DNA from 3 places in the Paenibacillus sp. FSL H8-0282 genome. Region 2 is predicted to be linked to each of the others. Evidence: riboswitches for the same ligand, from Rfam matches in the RefSeq annotation. Region 2 holds a riboswitch; each other region holds the start of a gene.
What was found. A riboswitch is a leader RNA that binds a small molecule or an ion and turns the genes downstream of it on or off. The one in region 2 is predicted to bind cyclic di-AMP.
Positions count from the first base shown of each region.

Region 1: it holds a riboswitch for cyclic di-AMP, as region 2 does, so the genes downstream of both, NST94_RS25225 (alpha/beta hydrolase) here and NST94_RS15990 (APC family permease) in region 2, are expected to answer to the same signal.
Region 3: it holds a riboswitch for cyclic di-AMP, as region 2 does, so the genes downstream of both, NST94_RS02675 (hypothetical protein) here and NST94_RS15990 (APC family permease) in region 2, are expected to answer to the same signal.

Region 1 covers NZ_CP150146.1:5,826,061-5,831,061, forward strand. Annotated here, with positions in the region: gene selD (selenide, water dikinase SelD) at 1-758, opposite strand, end outside; gene NST94_RS25220 (hypothetical protein) at 905-1,090, opposite strand; gene NST94_RS25225 (alpha/beta hydrolase) at 1,350-2,177, opposite strand; cyclic di-AMP (ydaO/yuaA leader) riboswitch at 2,265-2,451, opposite strand; gene NST94_RS25230 (hypothetical protein) at 2,886-3,059, opposite strand; gene NST94_RS25235 (Nif3-like dinuclear metal center hexameric protein) at 3,144-3,902, opposite strand; gene NST94_RS25240 (alpha-glucuronidase family glycosyl hydrolase) at 3,963-5,001, opposite strand, start outside.
Region 2 covers NZ_CP150146.1:3,725,429-3,730,429, forward strand. Annotated here, with positions in the region: gene NST94_RS15980 (iron ABC transporter permease) at 1-82, opposite strand, end outside; gene NST94_RS15985 (iron-hydroxamate ABC transporter substrate-binding protein) at 303-1,310, opposite strand; gene NST94_RS15990 (APC family permease) at 1,514-3,331, opposite strand; cyclic di-AMP (ydaO/yuaA leader) riboswitch at 3,456-3,615, opposite strand; gene NST94_RS15995 (disulfide oxidoreductase) at 3,810-4,274, opposite strand; gene NST94_RS16000 (DsbA family protein) at 4,271-4,987, opposite strand.
Region 3 covers NZ_CP150146.1:602,930-607,930, forward strand. Annotated here, with positions in the region: gene NST94_RS02665 (hypothetical protein) at 5-526, opposite strand; gene NST94_RS02670 (hypothetical protein) at 541-1,095, opposite strand; cyclic di-AMP (ydaO/yuaA leader) riboswitch at 1,164-1,328, opposite strand; cyclic di-AMP (ydaO/yuaA leader) riboswitch at 1,748-1,937, shown strand; gene NST94_RS02675 (hypothetical protein) at 2,189-2,605, shown strand; gene kdpA (potassium-transporting ATPase subunit KdpA) at 2,822-4,498, shown strand; gene kdpB (potassium-transporting ATPase subunit KdpB) at 4,515-5,001, shown strand, end outside.

The sequences.
Region 1 (5,001 bases), 2.1 Mb from region 2:
TGACGAATGATCAGGCCCGTGCCGCTCCCTTTAGCCATTTCCGAGGCATGTCCCAGTAGCCCAAATCCGGTAACATCTGTACAAGCATGTACATCATAAGGCTCCATGATTTCAGCCGCTTTTTTATTCAAAGTAGACATTACTGTCGTAAGGCGTGTGGTTTCTTCAGAAGATAGCTGATCCTTTTTAATGGAAGTTGTTAAGATCCCCACACCGATAGGCTTCGTTAGAATCAGCTTGTCTCCCACCTTGGCGCCCGCATTCGTTCTTACTTTGTCAGGATGCACAAGGCCCGTAACGGCCAATCCGAATTTGGGCTCTTTATCGTCGATGGAATGTCCGCCCACAAGAGTAGCTCCTGCTTCCTGTACTTTATCCGCTGCACCGCGCAAAATGTCACCGAGAATGCTTTTATCTAAAACAGAAATAGGAAAGGCCACAATATTAAGCACCGTAAGCGGCTTTCCACCCATCGCATAAATATCGCTTAATGCATTGGCTGCTGCAATTTGACCAAATGAATAGGGATCATCCACGATCGGCGTGAAAAAATCAACAGTTTGCACTAACGCTAATTCATCACTTAAACGATACACCCCTGCATCATCACTAGTATCAAGACCTACAAGTAGATCCGGGTTAGGAACAGTTGGTGGCAGACTACGAATAACCTGCATGAGATCGGCGGGACCGATTTTGCAGCCGCAGCCCCCTTTTGAAGATAATGAAGTCAGTTTTATAGTTTCAGCTTGAGACATCATGACTCAGCTCCTTTAGTATGAATTATCTTAATCTTACACGAGTAGATCGCATTGTACAAAATGCAAGAGTAGCAGATGCGTTGCTTACTACGCCTCCTTCTATAACTATTTAGAGTCTATTGTTCTTTCCCACGTCTGGTGAGCTATATTTGGTGCTGTGGTAGGGTAGGGACATTAAGTGGCGTTCTAGGTACAATATGCTTGTAAATGTTCAACATCCATCGGTTAGTAAAATAACCAAAGGCTGGCTCATTCGTAGATTTCACTACGGATAAGCCAGCCTTTAATTGGATGTCCATTATATTAGGGAAATCCTCCCTAATGTTCATCGATAATCGCTTTAAAATGAGGTTTTTAGGGAATTCCTCCCTAAAAATTCATGCAAATACCCATTTATGGCTAAAAACATCCTATTATTAGGGAAGTTTTCCCTAATCCATGTTCTAGGAGCCATAATCTCCTTCACTTTAGGGAGAATTCCCCTAAAGTTCAACCCAAAAGGACGTCCCATAGCCAGCTCGTGCTCCCTGGCTATGGGACGTCTTTTTTCTCACTTAAACGCTTCGCTTGTGAAGGTCTCCCAATAGATCAGCTAATCTGCTGAGTACCCTGCTGCTTCTCTAAGAAACGTTGAAGAATCGCATTGAATTGCTCCGGTTGGCACAGATTACTTGGATCTAATGCGTTCGGAATAATCGCCAACTGCGCATGTGGCAGCTGAGACACCATTTCCTTCATACAATTCACTCCAAATTCATTAAAGTCCCCTACAATACATAAAGCAGGACGTTTAAAAGCCTTTAAGCATCTGGTGTAATCAACATGGCTCGTAGCCAGCCTTTGCCGATATAGCTCCCGGGGACGTTTGTCCAGCAGCCCTCTTCTAATCTCATTGTAGGCCAGACTCCAGCGCTCTCGGTACATCATCCGAATCGAAGGCAACACCAGCTCGCTTGGGAGATAATACATTAGTAAACTGCAATATGCTGCCATAGTTTGTATTTTCCCTACTATTGTTGATCCGTGAGTCCTACAAAAGCTATCCGCAACCACAATGGCTTTTACACGCTCAGGATATTGTTTGGCAATATGCTGAACGACTAAGCCACCATAGGCGATTCCTACAAAAACTGCTTCACGGATACCTAGGTCATTCAACAGCATAATCAGATCCAGACATTGCGTCTCAATAATCTCATGTGGGGCCTCCAGCAGTTTACCAGACTTGCCATTCCCCCGTAAATCGCACAAAATCACTTTATATTTATCGGAAAAATACTCCAGCTGTGGTTTGAACATACTGTGTGTTAATCCATGTCCATGGATAAACACAACCGGAGTGCCAGTTCCATTGATTTCATAATAGAGCGAAGTTCCGTTCAGTTTAGCGATAGGCAAAGGTAACACCTCTTTCATAATAAATTCTACGACTATATCTGCTTAAAAACGCAGCAAAAAACCACAGAGGGATTCTCTGTGGCTATTCATCACTAAACACGCCATTCATCCTCTCTCCATACGCTTACGAGGTTAGCTGTCGGATTCGGGCAGTGAGAGTTGCCCTACCTGCAGGGATGCATATTATGCACCCGGAACAGGATTCACCCCATAACCAGTGCCGACTCTCACATCGGCTGCCAGTTGTTGGTTCCCCCGCTTTCCAGAAACGGAAATTAAGCGGATTGCTTATGTAATTGTAAATTTAAGATAATTCTCAGTTCTGAGATGAATCATACTCTTGTAAGGTTTTCTTGTAAAGGAGGGCTCTGGTCAAAATAATGTTGAAAGCAATGCTTTTCATTTCATATTAAGCATACTCTTCATTTTCTCTTTCTTTTGCTCTTGTTTACTCGTTTTCTTTAGAAAAACAGCTCTGAAGCAAGCGAAAAAGGGGGTGATTCACCAGTACTTTCCTATTTAATAAGAAACGACAATCTTCAATACCAATATTGGGCCAGTTTCTGTACCTTGGGGTGTTGGTCGTTTCTATGTCCCCGATCCGTTTGGCAAGCTTGTTAATATTATTTCACATGAACAGCACGAATGATTTCATAAAAAAGAAAAAAGCTAAGCAGAATCAGAGATATCCCCCTGTCCACTTAGCTTCCTTTTACAATACTATGGCTACAAAAGATCGGCGTTTTTCAATGCATGCTCCCAGCTTGGAAAAAAGAACAGCGCACTTCTCATAAGCTCTGGGTCGCTTTGCTTTACTTGTTTTTTACTGATCGAGCTTCCGTCGCTTTGCAGCTTTTTGATCCGACTTAATACTTCATCAGCCTCCAAAGGAATTTCCATTGAAACACTCCTTTCTCAGTGACCTGTTTCCCTTCATTTTCTCCATAATATGTTTATTTATTCCGTACTCTTAATTTCCCCAGATTAAACCATCTGATAGATGGGTTGTTCAGCAATGAACCGGGTAGGAAGCATGGGATATTTGTCTGCTAAGATTTCAGCTAAATATTTCATCCCCGGCGCTTCACTCTCCGCATGACCTAACATGATGAGCGCTTTAGATCTGCCTTGGTGCCCTGCATCCCGCACATATTCCGGAGTCTCCCACTCTGGTCCTTCTCCAGCAATAATTAAATCAAGATTGTGATCATTAAAAAGTGGAATAGCCATCGTCCCGCCCCCTCTGTAACCTACTAATATCCCTATGCGTTTGCAGGACAGAGACAGGTCACCAGCAGCGCGTACATAAGAGATCCCTAGCTTACTTTTAATATACTGAGCAGCTTCCAGTACAGTCATGGCAGGAATAGTGAGAATCGTAGCAGCCGCTTGCTGCTCTTCCACATAGTCTGACCAATCCAGCTCTCGCAGCAAACCCATCATAATCCCATCTTGCTCTTGCCGATGCCAATAATCATGATAACGAAAAATAGCTATTGGGGAATGTCCGATCAGACTTTTTTTCGCATGATAAACCGGATCACCTTCTAACCACTCGTTCGCCGCATGATGGCTATAAAATACACCTTCATGCGTGATCAGCAAATTGGCTCCTAACGCTATTGCTTGCTCCACAATATTTTGTGTGGCAGAAAAGGCCGTAATAATCCCTGTGACTTCAGTTTCCGGTTCCCCTGGGTTCAGAATATCCACAGTCCCTTCTACCTGTTCCACAGTTCCCATTAAATCTTTCAAAATCGCTCTAATCGTGAGGCTCACTATCATCATCCCTCGGTTCAAAATCTAATAAATCTTTCTGCCTTTAAGATCCTCAATTCCGCTCTTGCGGTAAAAATACGTATTGATCCGATCTCTCCATTCCTGCGCATGCTCTGCTTGCTCTTCAAGACGTTGCTTCACTTGCACATACAATCCACTATCCATGCTGCCTTCAAGTGATTCCCATGTTGCTAGAAGCTGTGCAGCCTGCTCTGCCCCCTCGAAATGAGTATCGTAGATATGTTGTATAACCGTTTGCCCCGATTGCAGAACATGCGTGTATGGAACATGATGGAAGAACAGCAGCAGCTCTTCTGGACAAGACGCTAGATTCTCATAATTTGATGCATTAAGACCCATATACTGTCCGCTATACCCCGTTCCCGATTTGACTGAACGATCCACACCAATGCCCTTATGATCCGCATAATGGTACGTTCCCCACTTGGCGTATTCATATCCATCCACATTCGGCCCATAATGATGATCCGGATTAACCATCCAGCCCACACCTAATGGAGCTGTGTAAGATTCGTAAATCCTCCATGAGTCCATTAACATCCCGCGAATAGCAGCCACTAGACCTTCATCAGTGCCAAAGGTAAGGCGAATCCATTCCTCAGCTATTTCTTTTGCCGTCAGCTCCGGATTCCAAATTAATCTCCCATATCCATACAGATTAGCTTGAGCTAACCCATGCCCCGTCCAGTTCATGTCATCCCCAACATTAGTTACAGCAGCCACACCATTATACTTATTTCCCCACACCGATCCGTCCACAATATGTTTCACAAGCGTAGTTTGCCCTTTGGCATAAGTATTGAAATCAAGGACTTCTTTCCACTGTGGAACAAGATAACAGAGATGCCGCTGCTGCCCCGTATATTCTTGAGCAATCTGAAACTCCATCAGATGATTGGTATGTTCCAGTGCGCCAAACAGCGGAGATACCGGTTCTCTGACTTGAAAATCCATCGGTCCATTCTTGATTTGCAGCACTACATTATCATTAAATCGGCCATCCAATGGTTTGAAATGATCATACGCTGCTCTGGCCCGATCG
Region 2 (5,001 bases):
CAATGGCAGCTGCCGGTCGGGTATGTAGAGCTTTTTTGGGTTCATTTTTAATACGATTTGCGAAATCTGAGGGTGAAACCATGAGTCGTCTCCTTATTCAATAGTTACAATGGTTTATATGATAACAACAATCATTCTCATTATCGCAAAAATATTTATGTTGTACAATTGCAGGAACGATTTTTCCGTACTATGGGATTGGTTTATAAAAAAATGGTGCAGATCTTTGTATCCCGAGATACTTGATCTGCACGCCCTTCCCCACCGAAATGATCAGTCTCATTCATGGTGAATTACGACTTTTATTTCACAAGACTTTTTAGCACATCGTCAATGATTTTTCTGCCAGCGTTCGCACCACTGTAAAGCCAGCTGCTTGTTGAGCTCATTTCATGCACATTTCCAGCTTTTACAGCTGGGATGCCCTTCCAGATTGCACTATCTAGGATCTCCGAACCCTCAGTCTTATCACTATTTACAAGGAAAATATGATCTGCGGTCAGCTCAGAAAGCTTCTCTAGTGAGATCGGATTCCAAGTTGCTCTTGTTCCTACTGGGATCTCTGTTACTAAGTTAGGCAGCGTTACGCCAAGGTCTGTATATAATACAGCTCCACTGCTGCGGGTTTCGTCTACAATATAGAAGTTTTTTTGCACCAACCATAAAATAGCCGCGGACTCTTGTCCAATAGCTCCTGCAAGCTGTTCTTTCGCAGCCGCTGCTTTAACATCATAATCTTTAATGGCTTTTTCTGCTTCAGGGGTTTTGTTCAAAATCTCACCCATCTTGAGCAACGATTTGCGCCAATCTTGATTTAGTTCATCCCCAATTACATAAGTGGGTGCAATCTTATTCAACTGATCGTAAATCCCGTTCTGAACAGAAGACTCCGATGGGATGATAATAAGATCCGGAGCAAAACTGGTTACAGCCTCTAACGGAAGGTCGTAACTAATTGTAGGAACATCCTTCAATTCAGTGGCCAGATAATCCTGAACGCCGTTTGTAACTGACCATTGAGCTACTGGAGTTACACCCAGAGTTACCAAAGAGTCTTCCAAATATGAACCCAGAACGCGCTGTGGATTAGCCGGAATCGTTACTTTATGACCCATTGCATCTGTTAACGTCTTAGGTGCAGCAGGTGCCTCTGTAGATTCTGCTGTAGGCGCTGTTGTAGGCGCTGTTCCTGCATTTGATGAGCTTTCAGCATTATTATTACCACAAGCGGAAAGTATTAGCGTCATCACTATTAGTCCGCTCATCGTCACTTTCATGCTTCCTGATCTTTTTCTGTTAAGCCAAAACATTAAAAACCCTCCTATATGTAACTGCTTTGATATTCAAAGGTGACCTTTACCTCTGCTTCACTTTTAAATGATATTGATTCTCATTCTCTGTGTCAACATATAAATTTCAAATTCTGTGGATTTGCAACAATTTCCTTCATATAAAATACAAAAGAGGTTATATTCCGAACGTTCCGGATATAACCTCATCTTTAATCTTCTACTTATTTATTTAAATGATACGGGACAGTCGCTACTACAACGTCCTTTTGATTCATTAGATACGAGCGGATTAAAAAGCTGGTCTGATTATGAAGCACGGCTTGCCACCAATGTTTGGTAATAAACTGTGGAATCAAAATCGTGATGTGATCCGTCGCAGCGGTCTTCCACTCTACCGTATCGATAAACTTCACTAACGGACGAATGATACTACGATATCTGGAACGAAGAACAATCAGGCGTACACCTGGATTCCATTCCTCCCACCGTTGCTCCATCTTATGAATGTCTTCTTCATCAAAGCCTACATACACAGCAACAACATTATCTGTTAGAGACTTCGCATAGCTGATGGAATGTAATACAGCACGTGTAACCCCTGCAACAGGAACAACTACAGTACTTCCTTTAATTACAGGTTTATCAGTAGCCGGACATATACGCAGTTGATCCGCAGTATTCAAATAATGCTTATGAATACGGTGGAACACGAACATTACAGCAGGTAAGAAAATGAATGCCATCCATACGCTCGAGAATTTAGTAATGATAAATATAAGCGTAATCGTCAATGTAGTCAGCATACCGATGGTATTTACTACAAATCTTTTCACCCATCCAGCGGGTCTTGTTTTGATCCAATGCACCATCATCCCCAGTTGGGATAAGGTAAAAGGAATGAACACGCCTACCGCATATAGTGGAATCAAACCTTCCGTATTCCCATGGAATGCAGTCACAAGTATGATAGACATAACTCCTAGAAAAATAATGCCGTTTGAGAAGCCCAGGCGGTCACCACGGACCATAAATGCATGTGGCAGATATTTATCTTTTGCAAACATAAAGGCGAGCAGCGGAAACGCTGAATATGCTGTATTAGCTGCCAAGAACAAAATCACTGCTGTAATCCCTTGAATGAAAAAGTACAATCCGCCACGGCCAAAGGTCGATTCAGCGATCTGAGAGACAACCGTAGCCTTTTCATCTGGCACAATACCATACCAATATGCCAGCACAGTGATTCCGGTAAACATAAAGCCAAGGATAAGTCCCATGATCATTAGCGTCTTGGCTGCATTTTTCTCAGCCGGTGCCTTAAAGTTTGGGATCGCATTAGATACGGCCTCAACCCCCGTTAGGGCTGAACAACCAGAGCTAAACGCTTTTAATAGTAGAAACAAACTTACATTAGATACGGCGCTGCCTATTTCAGGAACATTCGCATGCGCGCCACCCATTGCATATTTAACGATACCGGAGATAATCAGAACAACAATCGAAACCACAAACAAATACACTGGAATTGCGATAAATGAAGCCGATTCAGTCACTCCGCGAAGATTAATGATTGTTAATAAAACGATAACAGATACAGCGATGAGAACAGTATGATTATGAAGACTTGGAAAAGCCGATGTGATCGCATCCGTCCCTGCCGAGGCACTAACCGCTACGGTAAGAATGTAATCCACCAATAATGAACCCCCAGCGAGCAGCCCTGTCGGAATACCAAGATTACTCTTGGCTACGATATAAGCTCCGCCTCCTTGCGGATAAGCAAAAATCGTCTGCCGATAGGATAAAATCAGGATGGCCAGCAGGCCCAATACGGCTAATGCAATTGGCAGGGAATACCAGATGGCAGTAAACCCGGCAGCCACTAGTACAATCAGAATTTGTTCCGTTCCGTAGGCTACAGACGAGAGCGCATCAGAAGACAGAACAGCCAGTGCTTTAACCTTGGATAACTTTTCATGATCGAGTTCATTCGACTTCATCGGACGTCCGATCAATAGTCGTTTTACCTTGCTTACCATGGTGGATACAGTTCCTTTCTTTGGGAGCTGAAACGGAATTTCCGTGCGCTGTTTTCATCGGTGGATTTCATAAATGCAGACACAAAAATAAGCATACGGAAATGATCCGCATGCTTATGCATGGTCATTTTCCCACCTTGCTTACGAGGTTAGCTGGCGGATTCGGGCTGTGGTTATAGCCCTACGGTAGAGGTCTGTTCGACCCGGTTCCGATTCACCCCATTGGCATGAATGCCAAGTTTGGTTCCCCCGTTTTTCCTAAGAAAATTCAGCGCATATTCAACTTCTCACAAGGTCTAATATTAGTCTACAAAGTGCCTACAGTAAAGCGTTGAAAAAAATGAAAAAAGAATGAAAAAACATCCAATAAGCTCAAATATAGCGTCTTATTGGATGCTCTCTTTCATTATCTTCAATTATCCCTCTAGCCCGTGATTTTAATACCTTTTCAGCTTTTTTGTACCTTCCAAAGTAAAAACTAAAATCCTAAGCTCTCCTCAGCATCTACTTCAATCACTTCTTCTTCCCTACGTCCATACCAAAGAAGGAGACTTATTAGAGCAAACGCTATTAAAGCTAACAAAGGAATCGTTATAAATCCGAAGTAGTTCAAGTAATCTTTATTACAAGGAACACCAACTGTACAAGGTAGAACTTTACTTAACGCTGGAATCTTCTGTTCCGCATAATGATAGATTGAGATACTGCCACCAATCAAACTTAATGGAAGCACATAAGGAATGATGCGCTTATCTCCACGGAAAGTGGCAATTCCCAACAAAAATAACTGCGGATACATAAAAATCCGCTGAAACCAGCAAAGCTTACAAGGTTCATACTTCAAGACTTCACTTAAATACAAGCTACCAGCTACAGCAACCAAAGAGACGAACCAGGCCAGATAGAGGCAGTTACGCTTGCAAAAAGATAGGAATTTTGTCACTTTGCCTCCACTGCTTTTGCGGCGGCGTTAATTTCAGATGTAATCGCTTCAATATCGAAAGGTTCAGCCGTTTTCACTCCATTAATGTAGAGCGAAGGCGTAGTTGTCACGCCTGAGTCAGTTGCCAACTGAATGTCTTTCTTCAGCTCATCTGCATAAGTTTTCTCTTGGATGTCTTTACGCAACAGATCGTAATCGATCGCTAATTTCTCTTTTTCAGCAAGGCTTACCAAGAAATCCTCAGTCGCCCATTCCACGCTCTCATCCCCTTGCTGCGCATACACAGCATCATAGAACTTCCAGAATTCATCCTTATTCTGATGGTATACAGACAATGCAGCTAGTGAAGCTGTCTCAGAGTCAGGACCAACGAAAGCCATATTTACAAAGTAAAGAGCTGCTTTTCCCTCGTTGACAAAATCTTGAACAATTTTCGGTTTCATGGAGCCAGCAAACTGGGAACAAGCTGGACATTTGAAATCACCAAATTCAACAAGCTTAACAGGTGCATCCTCATTACCAATCCTAGGTAGCTCACTGTAATTGAATTCTACCGGTTCTCCTGTAGAGACATTCTTTGCTGCATCTTTCGAAGCTAACATAAACAATCCAACAAAAATGATAACTACTACAGCTATTGAACTAATAACTAAAATTCTCGTTTTCTGCTTCTGTTGCTCCTGTTCTACCCGTCGTTTCTCTTGTTTGCTCAACTGGGGAACATTTG
Region 3 (5,001 bases), 3.1 Mb from region 2:
GAATCTATAATATAGAAAAGTAAGAGATTGATTTATTGATGAGATCAGCGGTGTCTGGTTCCGGGCAACTGTGTTTCTGCTGGGAGGTACTGGATAAAGCTTTGGAAGGTTTGTAGTAGAGCCGTTCACTTCTGGAATTGCTCCCCCCTGCTGCAACACTGTACAGACGCCCTTGCTGAATATGCCCTGCCAAGGATTTACCCTGGAGCTTGGCCTTTAAATCCTGCAAAGCACCCTGAACTAGCTCAAGCTTAACCTGCTCCCAATCTGAACCTTCGCGGCGGACCTTATCCAGCGCTTCCTCAAGACGGCAATGACAGATAGCCCGTAAAAAAGAACTCCATTTAATGAGATCGAAATTTTTGGTGTTGGCAGAGATCAGACAAGCCCCCCAGCTGCAGCCTCCCTTACAGGTGAGTTTTAGAATACCATAACGGCAGCCTTCAGCCCCTTCCATTCCATAGTGGATAGGCTCGGGTTCATCCAATACAAATACTTCAATGCGGGATAGTCTGCGCTGGTCCATAGTAGGGTTCCTCCTTAGATTTCCAAAAGCTTTAAGTCTACATGATGAGTGACACTAGCCTTTTCTACACAAGCGAGCATTTCCATTTTATTCTCACAGACTGCGGTATGCTCTAGCCATAGTCGGAACTTCTCTTTCCGTATAACAGATAGATGTAAGGGAAAGGTGCTGCGGGATCTCAAGACATACCAACCGGCGCTTACATCTTTCCAAGGCTCCTTGAAGGCTGTAAACCACGGGAGTTTTTGGTGTGATGACCAATCCTGCTGCTGCTGTTGTTCTCGAATTTTTTTATATATCTCATATACAATCTTAGAGTCTAAACAGTCTTTACAAGAAGAAGGTGTGCTGAACTGGCGAAGGGCTTGGATCTGGTTCTGGCCAAATGCATAGCCTACAATGTACCTGTGATTATGTTCTTCGAACCACAAGGCCCCGAAACAAACGTAATTTAGACTTATCGGCTCAAGCAGCCCTTGATGTATCCCTAAATAATAGTGCTTCAAAACATTCACCCCATCCAGCGTGCTATCACCTAATAAGCTCAGGTAACGCAAAAACCGCAGCAAGAGGAGGACCTCTGCTGCGGTTTTGGATTACAGGCAGATATACCTGGGCCAAAGCGTGGCGGATCAAGGGTCTCTCTCTTTACGCTTACGAGGTTAGCTGTCGGATTCGGACGGTGAGAGTCGCCCTACCTATTGAGACTTATGCAGTCTCCTTTGGATTCACCCCAAGTAGGCCAGGTGGCCTGATGGTTCCCCCGTTCCCTGCGAATGCAGGAACTCAGCGTTGATTGTTTTTCATGAATTAGATTCAACCCGAATCATACTCTTTTCAAGATTTTCTGTAAAAAACGGAAAATGTTCTTTTAGAGCAATTTTAACCATATCCTGCCGACTACGACTGAAAAACGAGGTAAATAGGTATTTATGGCGTGTTATCGCGCCTCTTTCTCGCTCAGCCTCAGCTTCTTGCGTTTCTACCTATAATGGGAATTTGCAGTATTTTCGCTCTAAAAAGGTGAATAAAATCACATGGGTTATAGATAGCGATTAAACGCTCCAAACTCGAGTAAACAAGAGATATAGAGAGATTAGATATCAAGTAAGCGCTATCTAATGGGAAAATAGTTTTTAATTTGCATTATTTTGGCATCATTCAGGTTTTACAAGTCTTCGTGCATAAGAGTATGATTACTCCTGTTTCAACGACAATCGAATATTTGATCCGCTTAATTTCCGGTAAGGAAAGCGGGGGAACCAACAATCGGCAGCCGATGTGAGAGTCGGAAGCCGATTATGGGGTGAATCCTGTAGAGGGTGTGAGTGAGCTCGCATCTATACAGGTAGGGCGACTCTCACCGCCCGAATCCGACAGCTAACCTCGTAAGCGTATGGAGAGAGGATGAGTGCAATGTGACCGCTAGCGAGCCACAGAGGAGATCCTTTGTGGCTTTTTGCTGTGCTCTTAGAAGCAAAGCATTTATGGAGGCCTCCCCTAAGAGGTCGCTAAATTCATCATTAGCGGTATTTGTAAGGCAGCGTCTAATGACGTGACACAACCGAGCTTTAGGTTGTGCCCGAAAATGACGATAGGTCAACATCCTTTCGGAGATTTTCGTTGCCTCCTTGTTGTAAATGAGCAGGAGGAGAAAAAAAGATGACGGATCAGAATGAATATGTGCTTGTATGTGCGCCTACAAAGGCGGGAGAACATTTCATTAAACTTCTGAAGTTCAGGGGTATTAAGATGGCGGGATTAACCAACAATGTGGCTGAGAAAGCTTTACTTGAGGAGCTCGGGATTGAGCAGGTTATTCTAGTGGATACCCGCCATCAGAGCACTTGGTTTCGCCCATCGTTCCCGGTAGGCAGGGTATATCTGTTTGAGAGCAGCTTTCCGCTTTGCTGCCGCTATATTCAGATGTGCCGTACCTGGACGACACAGCCGATTTTTGTGATTACAAGTTCAATAAATCCTAGATTGGTCTATAAAAGACTTGGTGCGAGCTATGTAATCTATTCCCATAGTGGTGATGCTGATTTTCTAATCGATAGATCACCTCATCAAGGATAATGGAAGGAGTGCGGAAGATATGATGGATCTGTATATGGTGGCTTCGTTAGCTGTAATTTACGGGTTATTTTATGGCTTTATGCGCTGGTGCGCAGGTGTAGTTGAGGATACGGGGAGGGATAAGCTGTGATTCTAGTAATCGCTGTTACCCTACTGTTGTTTATATATCTGGTTTACGCGTTGATTCATCCTGAGAAATTTTAAGGAGGGGCATTCATGGGCATTTTGCAAATAGTCGTCGTAATTGTAATTCTCATCTTGCTGGTCAAGCCGATGGGAACGTATTTATATCATGTATTTTCTAACGAACCGAATCGTACGGATCGCTGGTTTGCAGGCACAGAGAAAGGTATTTATAAGCTGATCGGCCTGAAAAAACGGGACGGAATGTCCTGGAAGAAGTATGCACTCAGCTTTGTTTTAACTAATATCGTACTGGTTGCTTTCAGTTATATTTTTCTAAGATTACAGCGGGGATTGCCGCTGAACCCGAATGGAATTGCCGATATGGAACAGACGCTTTCATTCAATACGGTGATCAGCTTTATGACCAATACGAACCTGCAGCATTATAGCGGGGAGACGGGACTATCGTATTTTTCACAAATGGCAGTCATCACGATGATGATGTTCACGTCTGCAGCGAGCGGATTTTCTGTTGCGGTTGCTTTTGTCAGAGGGATTACAGGACAGAAATCAGTCGGGAACTTTTTCGAGGACTTCGTAAAAGCACATATTCGTGTATTCATTCCATTAGCTCTGCTAGTTTCATTGGTGCTGGTAGGATTGCATGTGCCACAAACGCTCAAGCCATCGCTTGAGGTCACTACACTCGAAGGGCAGACGCAACAAATCGCTATCGGTCCAGTCGCTTCTTTGGAATCAATTAAACACTTAGGTACGAATGGTGGCGGCTTCTTCGGAGCCAATTCAGCGCATCCTTTTGAGAACCCTAATCCACTTACGAACGTTCTGGAGATTCTCTCTATGTGGATGCTGCCAGCCTCTCTGCCATATATGTACGGATTGTTCGCTAAGAACAAACGTCAGGGCTGGGTGATTTTCACAGCAATGATGACCTTGTTCGTACTACTGCTGGGATTGAATTATTATGCGGAAACCAAAGGCAATCCAGCTATCAATGCGCTGGGGATCGAGTCTTCGCAAGGCAGCATGGAAGGTAAAGAGGTACGTTTTGGTATCCCGCAATCTTCGCTGTTCACTTCGGTAACAACGGCAGCTACGACAGGTAGTGTTAACAATATGCATGATACGCTGACACCGCTGGGTGGCATTACCCCTCTGGCCCTAATGATGCTCAACAACGTCTTCGGGGGAAAAGGTGTCGGACTAATCAATATGCTGATGTATGCCATCATGGGTGTCTTCTTATGTGGACTAATGGTTGGCAGAACACCAGAGTTTCTCGGGCGAAAGATAGAAGCCAAGGAGATGAAGCTAATTGCGATTGCTATCCTTGTGCATCCGTTCATTATCCTTGTACCAACAGCAGGTGCGTTCTTAACGGACTTGGGCAACGGTGCCATCACGAATCCCGGATTCCATGGACTTAGCCAAGTGTTATATGAATATGTCTCTTCTGCCGCGAACAATGGTTCAGGATTTGAAGGGCTTGCGGACAACACCACCTTTTGGAATGTTACAACCGGGATCGTAATGCTGCTTGGCCGTTATGTCTCTATAATCGCGATGCTGGCAGTTGCAGGCTCACTGATCCAGAAGAAGCCAGTTCCTGAGACGATTGGCACATTCCGCACAGACAATGGTCTGTTCACCGGAATTCTGATTGGTACCGTTGTAATTATCGGGGCTCTGACGTTTCTGCCAGTCATTGTGCTCGGCCCGATTGCAGAATATTTGACCTTACGGTAGGAAGAGGGAGAACAAGATGAGTACTGTAAAAAGAAAAAAGCTGCTGACGGGACCCATACTCCTAAGCGCTGTAAAGGATAGCTTTATTAAGCTTAACCCGGTGACGTTAATTAAAAATCCGGTCATGTTCGTAGTCGAAATCGGTACGATTATTGTATTGCTTATGGTACTGGCCCCCGGATATTTTAATGCAGAGAAATCGGTAGGCTTCAATATCACAGTGTTGTTCATTCTGCTATTCACAGTGCTGTTTGCCAACTTCGCTGAAGCGCTGGCTGAAGGCCGCGGGAAAGCCCAGGCGGATTCACTCAAGAAAACGAAACAGGATATCACAGCTAACAAACTCGTTGGAGGGTCTGTGAAGACCGTTTCTTCTTCCGAGCTTCGTAAAGGAGATATTGTCATCGTCAGTCAGGGAGAACTTATCCCTGGCGATGGTGAAGTAATTGAAGGGCTGGCCTCCGTAGATGAATCTGCAATTACAGGTGAATCTGCACCTGTTA